Regions from separate parts of the Streptomyces sp. NPDC050147 genome, predicted to be linked through region 1. Evidence: riboswitches for the same ligand, from Rfam matches in the RefSeq annotation. Region 1 holds a riboswitch; each other region holds the start of a gene.

Region 1 (3,971 bases):
CGCGCGTCACCGCGTCGACGATCGCGGCGTGCTCGGCCCAGGCCTCGGCGGGAGCGGCCGGGGAGTCGACCACGTACATCCAGGCGATCTTGTGCCGGAGCTGGGTGAGCAGCGCCGTGAGGCCCGGGCTGCCGGACGCCTGGGCGAGCGTCTCGTGGAACCAGCCGTCCAGGGAGCGCAGATCCTCGCTCTGGCCGCGCCTCGACCGCTCCTGGCCGAGCCTGACGAGGCCGCGCAGGACCTTCAGGTGGGCCTCCGTGCGGCGCTGGGCGGCTCGGGCCGCACCCAGGGGCTCCAGGAGCGCCCGGATCTCCAGGAGGTCGGCAGCCTCCTGCTCGGTGGGCTCCGCGACGCACGCGCCCGCGTGCCGGCGCGTGACGACGAAGCCCTCCGCCTCAAGGGTGCGCAGGGCCTCGCGCACGGGGACGCGGGAGACTCCATAGCGGCGCGCGAGCAGTTCCTCGGTGAGCCGGCCACCGCGTTCGTAGACACCGGAGACGATGTCGTCCCGGATGGCCGTGCATACCGAGTGCGCGGGAATGCGCATGACTGACCTCCGCCTTAATCCCCGCGAAACGCGGTCGATCGACGCCTGTTCGGCGACTCTATTGCAGAGCGGCCGAATCTCCGAAGGTCGGCCGAAATCCAGGGGCAATTTTGGCCAGCGGCGCTACGGGAACGGCGAAAGCCCCGGCTCTCGACGAGCCGGGGCTTTCGGTGAATCAGGTGCGCTTGCCGCGTCCGCCCTTGATCGCTGGATCTCTGGATCTCTGGATCTCTGGATCAGACGTTGACGCCGTGCGAGCGGAGGTACGAGACAGGGTCGATGTCCGTGCCGTAGTCCGCGCCGGTACGGGCCTCGAAGTGCAGGTGCGGGCCGCTGGAGTTGCCGGTGGAGCCGGAGAGGCCGATCTGCTGGCCCGGAGTGACCGCCTGGCCGACCGTGACACCGAGGGACGACATGTGGCCGTACTGGGTGTACGTGCCGTCGTTCATCTTGATGACCACGTTGTTGCCATAGGCGCCGCCCCAGCCGGCCTCGACGACCGTGCCGGAGCCGACCGCGTGGACCGGGGTGCCGGACGCGGCGTGGAAGTCGACGCCGGTGTGGCTGCCGGAGGACCACATGGCGCCGCCGGTCTGGTAGCCCGTGGAGACGTACGAGCCGGAGATCGGGGAGACGTAGCTGTTGAGGCGCTTGCGCTCGGCCTCGCGAGCGGCACGCTCCTTGGCCTCGCGCTCCTTCTTGGCCTTGGCCTTCGCCTCGGCCTCGGCCTCGGCCTTGCGCTTCGCCTCTTCGGCCTTCTTCTTGGCGGCCTCTTCGGCCTTCTCGGCGGCCGCGGCGGCGTCGGCGGCCTGCTGCTGGGCAGCGGCTTGCGCGTCGATGCTCTCGGCGAGCGAGTCGCCCACGGATATCGCCTGGGTGAGGCCGGTGTGCTCAAGAGCCGCCGCGTCGTCGGCGGCGAGCGCCGGAGCGGCCAGGCCTCCGATGACACCGGTGGTGGTGAGGGCTGCGACGCCCGCCACGTTCGCGGTCGTACGCGTGAGGCGGCTCGGGCGACGGTGCTTCCCGGTGGCACGGGTGAACGCCATGAAGCGGCTGATCCTTTCCTTCCTTCTCGCCTACCGGGTTAGCTGACGGGTTCGGAGCAGGAAGGTCTCCTACGAGTCCCTCACCTGACGGCAAGGTTCCCGATTCACCCCAAGGGGACATGTGGGTCCCCGGCTCCCCTGGCTCGCGCCGTACGGGGACTCGGCGATGACTGTCCGGTGCCGCGGGTGCGGCGTACTGCATGACGAACAGCCGGACCAGACGCTAAGCGGGGCGTCTTTCAAACGACAAACGGATCAGAGCTTTTGTAGCGCACGCCACAGGTCAGACACGTAACCTCCATAGCAATTCGGACATATGAGGACCCCAGTAGCCAATTCTCGCCACTGGGGTCCCGATATGTCCTGACTATCACTCAGGCCGTCACCACGCTCAGGCCATCACCAGCTCAGCCCGTGACAACACTCACTTCGCCGATGCCGAGCGCCTTGACGGGCTCCTCGATCTGCGCGGCGTCACCGACGAGCACCGTCACAAGACGGTCCACGGGGAACGCGCTCACCACAGCGGCGGTGGCCTCCACGGTGCCGGTCGCGGCCAACTGGCGGTACAGCTGGGCCTGGAAGTCGTCCGGCAGGTGCTGCTCGACCTGGTCGGCGAGGGTGGCCGCGACGGATGCCGCCATCTCGTACTTGAGCGGGGCCACTCCCACCAGGTTCTGCACGGCGACATCGCGCTCGGCGTCCGTGAGGCCCTCCGCCGCGAGGGTGCGCAGGACCTTCCACAGGTCGTCGAGGGCCGGACCCGTGGACTCGGTGTCCACGGAGCCGCTGATGGCGAGCATCGCCGCGCCCGTGCCCCCCTCCGGGGAGGAAGGCGCCGCGGAACGCAGCACCTGGGCGAACGACCGTACGCCGTAGGTGTATCCCTTCTCCTCGCGCAGGACGCGGTCCAGGCGTGAGGTGAGGGTGCCGCCCAGGCAGTACGTGCCGAGCACCTGCGCGGGCCAGACGCGGTCGTGCCGGTCCGGTCCCACGCGGCCGATGAGCAGCTGCGTCTGGACGGCTCCGGGGCGGTCCACGATGACGACACGTCCGGTGTCGTCCGCGGTCACCGGGGGCATCGGACGCGGCTCCGCGGTGCCGCCCGTCCAGGCGCCGACGGTGTCGGCGAGGACGGCGTCCAGGTCGACCCCAGTCAGGTCGCCCACGACGACGGCGGTCGCCGTGGCGGGACGCACGTGCTTCTCGTAGAAGGTGCGCACCGCCGCCGAGTCGATGGCGGTGACCGTCTCCTCGGTGCCCTGGCGGGGGCGCGACATGCGTGAGGTCGCCGGGAAGAGCTGCCGGGAGAGCTCCTTGGCGGCACGGCGTCCCGGGTTCGCGGCCTCGTGCGGGATCTCGTCCAGACGGTTGCGTACGAGGCGTTCGATCTCGCTGTCCGCGAAGGCGGGGGCGCGCAGGGCGTCGGAGAGCAGGCCGAGCGCCTTCGGGAGGCGGGAGACCGGGACTTCGAGGGAGACACGTACGCCGGGGTGGTCGGCGTGCGCGTCCATCGTGGCGCCGCAGCGGTCGAGTTCGGCGGCGAAGTCCTCGGCGGAGTGCTTGTCGGTGCCTTCGTTGAAGGCCCTCGCCATGATCGTGGCGACGCCGTCGAGGCCCGCGGGCTCGGCGTCGAGCGGCGCCTCCAGGTGGATCTCCACCGCGACGACCTGCTGGCCGGGACGGTGGCAGCGCAGCACCGTGAGGCCGTTGTCCAGGGTGGCGCGCTCGGGCGCGGGGAAGGCCCACGGCCGTGCGGTGCCCGCCTGGGGCTGCGGGTGGAACTGCATCGTTGCGGCCTCGCTCACTTCGCGGCCTCCTCTTCGTCCTCGTCGGTGGCTTCGGCGGCGGCAGCGCCGTCGATGTCGCTGACGGGCTCGTACACGAGCACCGCGCGGTTGTCGGGGCGCAGGCGGGCCGCAGCGGCCGCCTTGACCTCTTCCGCGGTGACGTCCAGGACGCGCCCGACGGCGGTGAGGGCGAGCTGCGGGTCACCGAACAGGACGGCGTACCGGCAGAGTTCGTCCGCGCGGCCTGCCACCGTGGCGAGCCGGTCGAGCCACTCGCGCTCCAGCTGCGCCTGGGCGCGCTCCATCTCCTCATCGGTGGGGCCCTCTTCCGCGAAGCGGGCGAGCTCCTCGTCGACGGCGGCCTCGATGACGGGGACCTCGACGTCACCGGACGTCTTCACGTCCAGCCAGCCGAGCGAGGGGGCGCCGGCGAGCCGCAGCAGGCCGAACCCGGCCGCCACGGCGGTGCGGTCGCGGCGCACGAGGCGGTTGTAGAGCCGGGAGGACTCGCCGCTGCCGAGGACCGTGAGCGCCAGGTCGGCCGCGTCGCACGCGCGCGTGCCGTCCTCGGGGAGGCGGTAGGCGGCC
Region 2 (3,971 bases), on a different contig from region 1:
CGGCCAGCTCGGCACCCGGCCAGGCGAGGGGCGCAGGCCCACCACGTTGCAGAACGACGCGGGGTTGCGCAGCGAACCGCCCATGTCGCTGCCGTCGGCCAGGGGATGCATGCCGCACGCGAGCGCCGCCGCCGCTCCCCCGCTGCTGCCACCCGCCGATCGCCGGAGGTCGTACGGGTTACGGGTCGCCCCGAAGACCGGGTTGACAGTGTGCGAACCGGCCGCGAACTCGGGCACGTTGGTCTTGCCGAGGGTGATCGCCCCGGCGGCGCGGATCCGCTCGACGATCAACTCGTCCCGGGCCGGGACGTTGTCGGCCAGGAGCGGCGTCCCGTAGGTGGTCCGGATGCCGCGGGTGTCATGGGTGTCCTTGTGGGCGACGGGCAGCCCGTGCAGCGGGCCGAGCGGCCCACCGCGCGCGGCGGTCTCGTCGGCGGCGTGCGCCTCGTCGAGCGCGCGTTCCGCCACGAGCGTCACCACCGCGTTCACGGGTCCGTTGACCTGCTCGATCCGGTCCAGGTGCGCCCGGACGACCTCGCGCGCGGACACCTCGCGGGTGCGGATCCTGACGGCGAGTTCGCGGGCGGTGAGGTGGACGAGCTCGGGGGGCGGGGGGAATGGGTGAGCGTCCGCGGCTTCGGCGGATCGGTGCGTTTCGGGGCTCATGCGACACCTTCGGCTCGGGGCGGCGGAGATCGCGACGAGGCGGAGTATGCCCACGCCGCCGCGCCGGTCATCCGTTCCGCACCAGAACCCTCGCCACAACGCTACGTACGTCCTGTACATTTTTTACAGGAAGTCTTGGGGAGCAGCCGACCCCGGCAGAGGAGAGACGCGCCATGAACCGACCGATCGCCCGTTATGTCCTGCCCGAGTTCACCGAACGCTCCAGCACGGGGCAGCGGACGCTGGACCCGTACTCGAAGCTGCTCGAGGAGCGCATCGTCTTTCTGGGGACGCCGATCGACGACACGTCGGCCAACGACGTGATGGCGCAGTTCATGCACCTCGAATACCTGGCGCCCGATCGCGACATCTCGCTCTACATCAACTCCCCGGGCGGCTCGTTCAGCGCGATGACCGCGATCTACGACACGATCCAGTTCGTCACCTGCGACGTGGCGACGACCTGCCTGGGACAGGCCGCGTCGTCGGCCGCCGTCCTGCTGGCCGCCGGCACCCCCGGCAAGCGGTCCGCGCTGCCCGGCGCCCGCGTGCTGATCCACCAGCCCTCGCTCGCCGAGCCGATCCAGGGCCAGACCTCCGACCTGGCGATCCAGGCCGACGAACTCCTGCGCACCCGCGCGCGGCTGGAGAAGCTGCTCGTCCAACACACGGGCCAGAGCGCCGAACGTGTCGCGGCCGACATCGAGCGGGACAAGATCCTCGACGCGGCCGAGGCAGTTGAGTACGGCCTGGTGGACCGAGTCATCGCCAGCCGCAAGTCGTCTTCGCGCACTCCGAACCCGCACACCCCGGACGCGGGGTGAACCGCCGATGCTGCCGCCCGAACTGCCCCCGCTGCCCGCTCTGACCCGCGCCGAGGGCGAGTTGATCGACCGGTACCTCGAAGTGGTCGACCTGCTGGGCCGGATCAACCCCGGCCGCGCCTCGGACACCTACGGCGGACTGCGTGCCGCCCAGGCCCTGGTGGCCGGCGCGACCGCCCTGCGGGACGCGCTGACGCTCATGCATCAGCGGGGCGAGAGCACCGTGCACGCGCCGACGTTGGCCCGTGCGCTGCGCGTTCTCGACGGGGAGCGGCGGACAGGACGGGTCACCGTGCCGCCCCCGTCGGCGTCCTGAGCGCCCGTCACCCGGGCCCTCGAACTCAGTTGTGTCCGGGGCCGATCTCAAACGAACCAAACGGGCTACCTCGTTCGGCGTAGACATCCGTCCTTTTTTGAGACGTCTTCAGTTGCGTCAGTTGTGTACGCGTGAGCCGGAATTACTCGTTCCGGTGCTGGTCGAACGATCATCCGGTGCCCTCTCCGCTCCCCGAATCCGACCTTGTCCACCCGAACGGTTCAGGCGTGAGGAGCCTCACAAAACACCGTTTCGACTCGGAATTCGTGCCCTTGACGGGTCAAGATCCCTTCCGACGACAAGCCCCCGCCACCACGGCGGGGCGGTCCGAGCGGACGCCAAATCCTGCCGCCGCCCGGATGACCGGTCGACATCTGTGCATCGGCAGGAGTGGAGGACCCAGGCATGACGGGTCGGTCCGGAAAGTCCGGACGACGGCCCTTGGGGTGAAGCCGCACACAGCGGCCGGGCAACTTCGCCAGCCCGAATCCGACAGGTCATCCTTCACAGGCGGTTGACGAAGGGTTGCGCATGACCGCGCTGAATCATGTCCCGTCGCTGCTCACCAGGGCCGGATCCGTGTCCGCCCTCACGCTCGCCGTCGTAGGCGGCACCCTCGTGGCCCCAGGGCTCACGTCGGAGGCAGAGGCGGCCACTCACGGGACGAAGGCGCTCAAGATCGCCGCCGCCAAGAAAGGCTCCCCGTACCGCTACGGAGCGACGGGACCGAACCGGTTCGACTGCTCGGGCCTGACCCAGTACTCGTTCAAGCGCGCGGGCAAGAAACTGCCGCGCACCGCCGGACAGCAGTACAACAAGACCCGCCACATCTCCGCGTCCAACCGAGTCCGCGGTGACCTGGTCTTCTTCCACTCCGGCCGGAACGTCTACCACGTCGGCATCTACGCGGGTAAGGGCCGCATCTGGCACGCCCCCAAGTCGAACACCGTGGTGCGGCTCGAGAAGATCTGGACGAAGAGCGTCTGGTACGGCAGGGTGCGCTGATCTTCCGTCACCGGCGGTCGGCCGGGCGGCGGTAGCGGTGGCGGTGGCCTCACGGCCGCCGTCACCGCCCGCCCGGCCCGGCGCGGCCCCCGCCCGGCCCTCTGGTCGGCGCGCCCGCCAGGCGTGGGGCGCGTGGGCGCGGATACTCGTGCGCCATGGCCGAAAACAACAGCTCTCACACCTCGGACGACCCACCGCGCAACGAGACGCGCTTCGAGCGCGCCGACCGCAACTTCGCGGAGCTTCTCCAGGAGCTGCGCGTCACGCAGGCCGGGGTGCAGATCCTCTTCGCCTTCCTGCTGACGCTCGCCTTCACCGAGCGCTTTCCCTCCCTCGACACGATGCAGCGCACCACCTACGTGACCACGCTGCTGCTCGCCGTGCTCGCCGCGGCGCTGTTCACCGCTCCGGCCGCCGTGCACAGGTCGCTCTTCCAGCAGCACGCCAAGCCACTGATCGTGCGCGTGTCGTCCCGCCTCGCCGGCATCGGTCTGACGGTCCTGGTGTTCGCGGTCTCCAGCGCCGTGCTCCTGGTCGTCGACGTGGCGGTGGGCCGGACCGGCGGGATCATCGCGGGGGCGGGCACGCTGGTGGTGTGCGCGGGCCTGTGGGGGCTGCTTCCCCTTCTGGTGCGCCGCGCGCGCGACGAGGGAGATGCGGACACGTCGGACGACGTCAGGCCGTCAGCGCCTCGGTGAGGAGCACCAGGCCGAGGACGCTCAGCGCGACGCCCGTGCCCCCCTCGATCGCACGGGCCGTACGCGGCTTGCGCAACCACCGCCCGAGCCGGTCGACAAGGAGCGCGACGACCGGGAACCACACCAGGGCGAGGGCCACGATGATCGACGCGAGCAGCAGTGTCCTGGGCATCGCGGGGCTGCCCGCGGGCACGAACTGCGGCAGCACGCTGAGGAAGGTGATGGGCGCCTTGGGATTGAGGGCGTTGGTGAAGAAGCCCTGACGCAGACTGCCCCCGACCGCCTCCTGCCGCGCACCGTCCCGGAGGCCGAAGCTCTCCAGCGGCCGCGCCGCCGACCGCAGCGCGCGACACCCCAGGTACAGGACATAGGCCCCGCCCACGACCTGCAACGCCCTGAAGAGGGTGGGGACGGCCGCGAGGACCGCCGCGACCCCGGCCACCGCGAGCGCCGTGTGCACCA
Region 3 (3,971 bases), on a different contig from region 1:
TCTCCGGGCTCATCCGTGCCTCCGACCACGGCGAGCACCTCAGTGAGAACGAGGCCGCCGCGATGGCCTTCATCCTCCTGTTTGCCGGTTTTGAGACGACCGTCAACCTCATCGGCAATGGCACCTACGCCCTCCTCACCCACCCCGAGCAGCGTGAGCGGCTCCAGGAATCTTTGCGGGAAGGCGACACCGGTCTCCTGGAGACCGGGATCGAGGAACTCCTCCGCTTCGACGGGCCCGTCGAGCTGGCCACGTGGCGGTACGCCACCGAGCCGCTGACCATCGGAGGGGAGGACGTCGCCGCCGGTGACCCCGTCCTCGTCGTCCTCGCCGCCGCCGATCGCGACCCCGAACGCTTCGACCGGCCGGACACGCTCGACCTCTCCCGCCGCGACAACCAACACCTCGGCTACGGCCATGGCATTCATTACTGTCTCGGCGCACCGCTGGCCCGGCTCGAAGGTCAGGCCGCCCTCGCGACGCTTCTGCGGCGCCTCCCTGACCTGCGACTCGCGGCGGAACCTGGTGATTTGAGGTGGCGCGGCGGGCTCATCATGCGGGGGCTCCGTACACTCCCCGTGGAGTTCGCGCCCGCACAGCGGAGCAAATATCAGCCGCCTGAACCGACGTCCAGCTGACGCGCCGTCAAGACTGTGACTTTCACGTGATCTCCGCTGCATCGACTTGTGACAAGCGTTCGACTGCCGCTACGTTCACCGACGACTCGGCATCCCGTGCCGCAGTCGTCGCTCCAGTCACGCGAAAGGCAACCGCATGCTCTCCGGCAATGGTCGTCACCGACGCCCCCGCCAGGCCCCGGCCCTGATCGTCGCGGCAGGAGTCGCGGGATCGGCCATCGCCATCCCGCTGCTCGGCGCCACCAGCGCGAGCGCGGCGTCCACCGCCACGTGGGACAAGCTCGCGGAGTGCGAGAGCGGTGGTTCCTGGAGCGCGGACGCCGGCAACGGCTACTACGGCGGTCTCCAGCTCTCGCAGCAGACCTGGGAGGAGTACGGCGGCCTCGACTTCGCGCCGAGCGCCGACCAGGCGAGCCGTTCCCAGCAGATCTCCGTCGCCGAGAAGGTCCTCGACGACCAGGGGCCCAAGGCCTGGCCGAGCTGCGCGCCGACCGCCGGCCTCTCCCAGGACGGCGCCGCCGCCGACGTCGACCCGGGTGCCCCGATCACGACGATTCCTTCTGACGAGCCGTCGGAGTCGCCTGAGTCGTCCGAACCGAGCGAGCCGAGCGAGTCGTCAGAGCCGGGCGAGACGGCCGACTCCTCGGACAGCGCCAAGCCGTCCGAAAAGCCGGACGCCGACGGCGAGTCACGAGACAAGAATCACGACGAGCCGGGCAAGTCGGGCGACCCGGGTGAGTCCGGTGACTCGGCCAAGTCGGACGACCCGGACAAGTCTCGCTCGGAGGACGCCACTTCGACCACCCCTTCGCCCTCCACCGGTGAGAGCGAAGGCCGCCACCGTGGCGGCGGCGCGGGCGACGAGGCGTCCGAAGGCTCCGCCCGCGAGGGTTCGGGCCGACACGCCTCCCGTGGCGACGAGCGCGAGCATGACGTCTCCGAGGGGACGTACACGGTCCGCTCCGGCGACAACCTCTCGCTCATCGCCGACGACCTGGATGTGAAGGGCGGGTGGACCGAGCTGTACGCCGAGAACGAGAAGTCCGTCGGCTCCGACCCCGACCTCATCCTTCCCGGTCAGAGCCTCGATTTGGGCGAAAAGTAAGGGTAGTTGGCGAGTCGCTTTGCGCTCGATGTCCCAATTGGCGCAAGTGAGAGATGGGTCTCAGAAGCCCTGATCGTCTTTGAAATTAGGCGGATCGCATGCCTAACGTCGTGACCGCTCGCCACAGCGGGCCCCGCCGGTCGGTACGCCGAGTCCTGCCAACGGCCGTTCGGGAACAGTCGTCGCGTAAGCGCCGTAGGCAGGAGCGGGGGACCCAAGGTTTGCGCCGGGCCGGTCCGTTGAAAGCCGAGCATCGCGAGAGCGAGCGAGGCGGACGGACAGGAACGGCTAGGGGTTAAGTCGCGCTCAAGAAGCGCGGCCGGGCAACTTCACTGGCCCGAACCCGACAGCTCACCTCGCAGGCGTCGGTGAGGGGATCACTCATGCTGTTTTCCAGCAAGGGCAAGCACCGCCGCCCGTCCAAGGCCACTCGTGTCGTCACGCTCGCCGGTGTCACCGGTGTCGCTGTCGCCGCTCCGCTGATGGCGGCCGGTTCGGCCTCCGCCGCGACGAACTCCGAGTGGGACGCCGTCGCCCAGTGCGAGTCGGGCGGCAACTGGTCCATCAACACCGGCAACGGCTACACGGGCGGCCTGCAGTTCTCGTCGTCCACCTGGGCGGCGTACGGCGGCACGAAGTACGCGCCCACCGCCGACAAGGCCTCCAAGGCCCAGCAGATCGAGATCGGCGAGAAGGTCCTCGCGGGTCAGGGCAAGGGTGCCTGGCCGAGCTGCGGCGTCGGCCTCTCGGGCGCTTCCAACCAGGGTGGCGGTGCGCAGCAGAGCGCCCCGCAGCAGACCCAGGAGCAGCCGCAGAGCAAGCCCAGCGCACAGACCGAGCAGCCGCAGCAGGCCGCCCCCAAGGCGGCCCCGAAGGTCGAGGCCGCACCGCAGGCCGAGTCCAAGAAGACCGTCGAGACGCCGACCGGCAAGACGGTCAAGAAGGGCGACGGCGAGTACAAGGTCAAGAAGGGTGACACCCTCTCCAAGATCGCCGAGGCCAAGGACGTCAAGGGCGGCTGGCACAAGGTCTACAAGCTCAACGGCGACATCATCGACAACGCCGACATGATCTACCCGGGCCAGCAGCTCCACCTGAGCTAGTCCTGGCGGGGTGCTCCCCCTCCCCGCCCCGGTGCGCGTATCCCCCGTACGCACCGGGGCGGGGTTCATTCGGTCCTCGCCCCGGACCTTCCACTCTTTGTTCCGTTCGGAAACATTTTGCTCTCGGTTTGTCCACGGGGCGGTCGCTCGGCTGGCTCTTGTCCGGGAGCCGGTTAGGCTCGTGTCCGCGAGGCCAACGTTTCGCGTACCCGCGTCACATCCCAGAAGGAGATGCTCGTGCCGTCCATCGACGTCGTCGTAGCCCGGGAAATCCTGGACTCCCGAGGCAACCCCACGGTCGAGGTCGAGGTCGGCCTCGACGACGGCAGCACGGGTCGTGCCGCCGTTCCGTCCGGTGCGTCCACCGGTGCTTTCGAGGCCATCGAACTCCGTGACGGTGACCCCAACCGTTACATGGGCAAGGGCGTGGAGAAGGCCGTCCTCGCCGTCATCGAGCAGATCGGCCCGGAGCTCGTCGGGTACGACGCGACCGAGCAGCGCCTGATCGACCAGGCGATGTTCGACCTCGACGCCACCGACAACAAGGGCTCGCTCGGCGCCAACGCCATCCTCGGCGTCTCGCTCGCCGTCGCACACGCCGCGTCGGAGGCCTCCGACCTCCCGCTCTTCCGCTACCTCGGCGGCCCGAACGCGCACCTGCTGCCCGTTCCGATGATGAACATCCTGAACGGCGGGTCGCACGCCGACTCGAACGTCGACATCCAGGAGTTCATGATCGCGCCGATCGGCGCCGAGTCGTTCTCCGAGGCCCTGCGCTGGGGCACCGAGGTCTACCACACGCTGAAGAAGGTCCTGAAGGACAAGGGCCTCTCCACCGGCCTGGGCGACGAGGGCGGCTTCGCCCCGAACCTGGACTCGAACCGCGCCGCGCTCGACCTCATCCTCGAGGCCATCAAGAAGGCCGGTTACGTCCCCGGCGAGCAGATCGCGCTCGCGCTCGATGTCGCCGCGTCCGAGTTCTACAAGGACGGCAGCTACGAGTTCGAGGGCAAGTCCCGCTCGGCCGCCGAGATGACCGAGTACTACGAGGAGCTCGTCGCCTCGTACCCCCTCGTCTCCATCGAGGACCCGCTGTTCGAGGACGACTGGGCCGGCTGGAACGCC

What was found. Region 1 has a riboswitch for cyclic di-AMP ahead of AB0I94_RS15510 (M23 family metallopeptidase). Riboswitches for the same ligand answer to the same signal wherever they lie in the genome.
Positions count from the first base shown of each region.
Region 2: another riboswitch for cyclic di-AMP. It lies ahead of AB0I94_RS20165 (C40 family peptidase); the one in region 1 lies ahead of AB0I94_RS15510 (M23 family metallopeptidase).
Region 3: another riboswitch for cyclic di-AMP. It lies ahead of AB0I94_RS11445 (transglycosylase family protein); the one in region 1 lies ahead of AB0I94_RS15510 (M23 family metallopeptidase).

Region 1 covers NZ_JBFALJ010000008.1:218,345-222,315, forward strand. The annotation lists gene AB0I94_RS15505 (GntR family transcriptional regulator) at 1-547, opposite strand, end outside; gene AB0I94_RS15510 (M23 family metallopeptidase) at 784-1,593, opposite strand; cyclic di-AMP (ydaO/yuaA leader) riboswitch at 1,606-1,769, opposite strand; gene AB0I94_RS15515 (pitrilysin family protein) at 2,001-3,401, opposite strand; gene AB0I94_RS15520 (pitrilysin family protein) at 3,398-3,971, opposite strand, start outside.
Region 2 covers NZ_JBFALJ010000012.1:146,905-150,875, reverse strand. The annotation lists gene AB0I94_RS20180 (amidase) at 1-666, opposite strand, end outside; gene AB0I94_RS20175 (ATP-dependent Clp protease proteolytic subunit) at 840-1,490, shown strand; gene AB0I94_RS20170 (hypothetical protein) at 1,498-1,806, shown strand; cyclic di-AMP (ydaO/yuaA leader) riboswitch at 2,143-2,334, shown strand; gene AB0I94_RS20165 (C40 family peptidase) at 2,338-2,811, shown strand; gene AB0I94_RS20160 (DUF6328 family protein) at 2,967-3,509, shown strand; gene AB0I94_RS20155 (LysE family transporter) at 3,487-3,971, opposite strand, start outside.
Region 3 covers NZ_JBFALJ010000005.1:270,877-274,847, forward strand. The annotation lists gene AB0I94_RS11435 (cytochrome P450) at 1-638, shown strand, start outside; gene AB0I94_RS11440 (transglycosylase family protein) at 775-1,743, shown strand; cyclic di-AMP (ydaO/yuaA leader) riboswitch at 1,978-2,123, shown strand; gene AB0I94_RS11445 (transglycosylase family protein) at 2,127-2,846, shown strand; gene eno (phosphopyruvate hydratase) at 3,084-3,971, shown strand, end outside.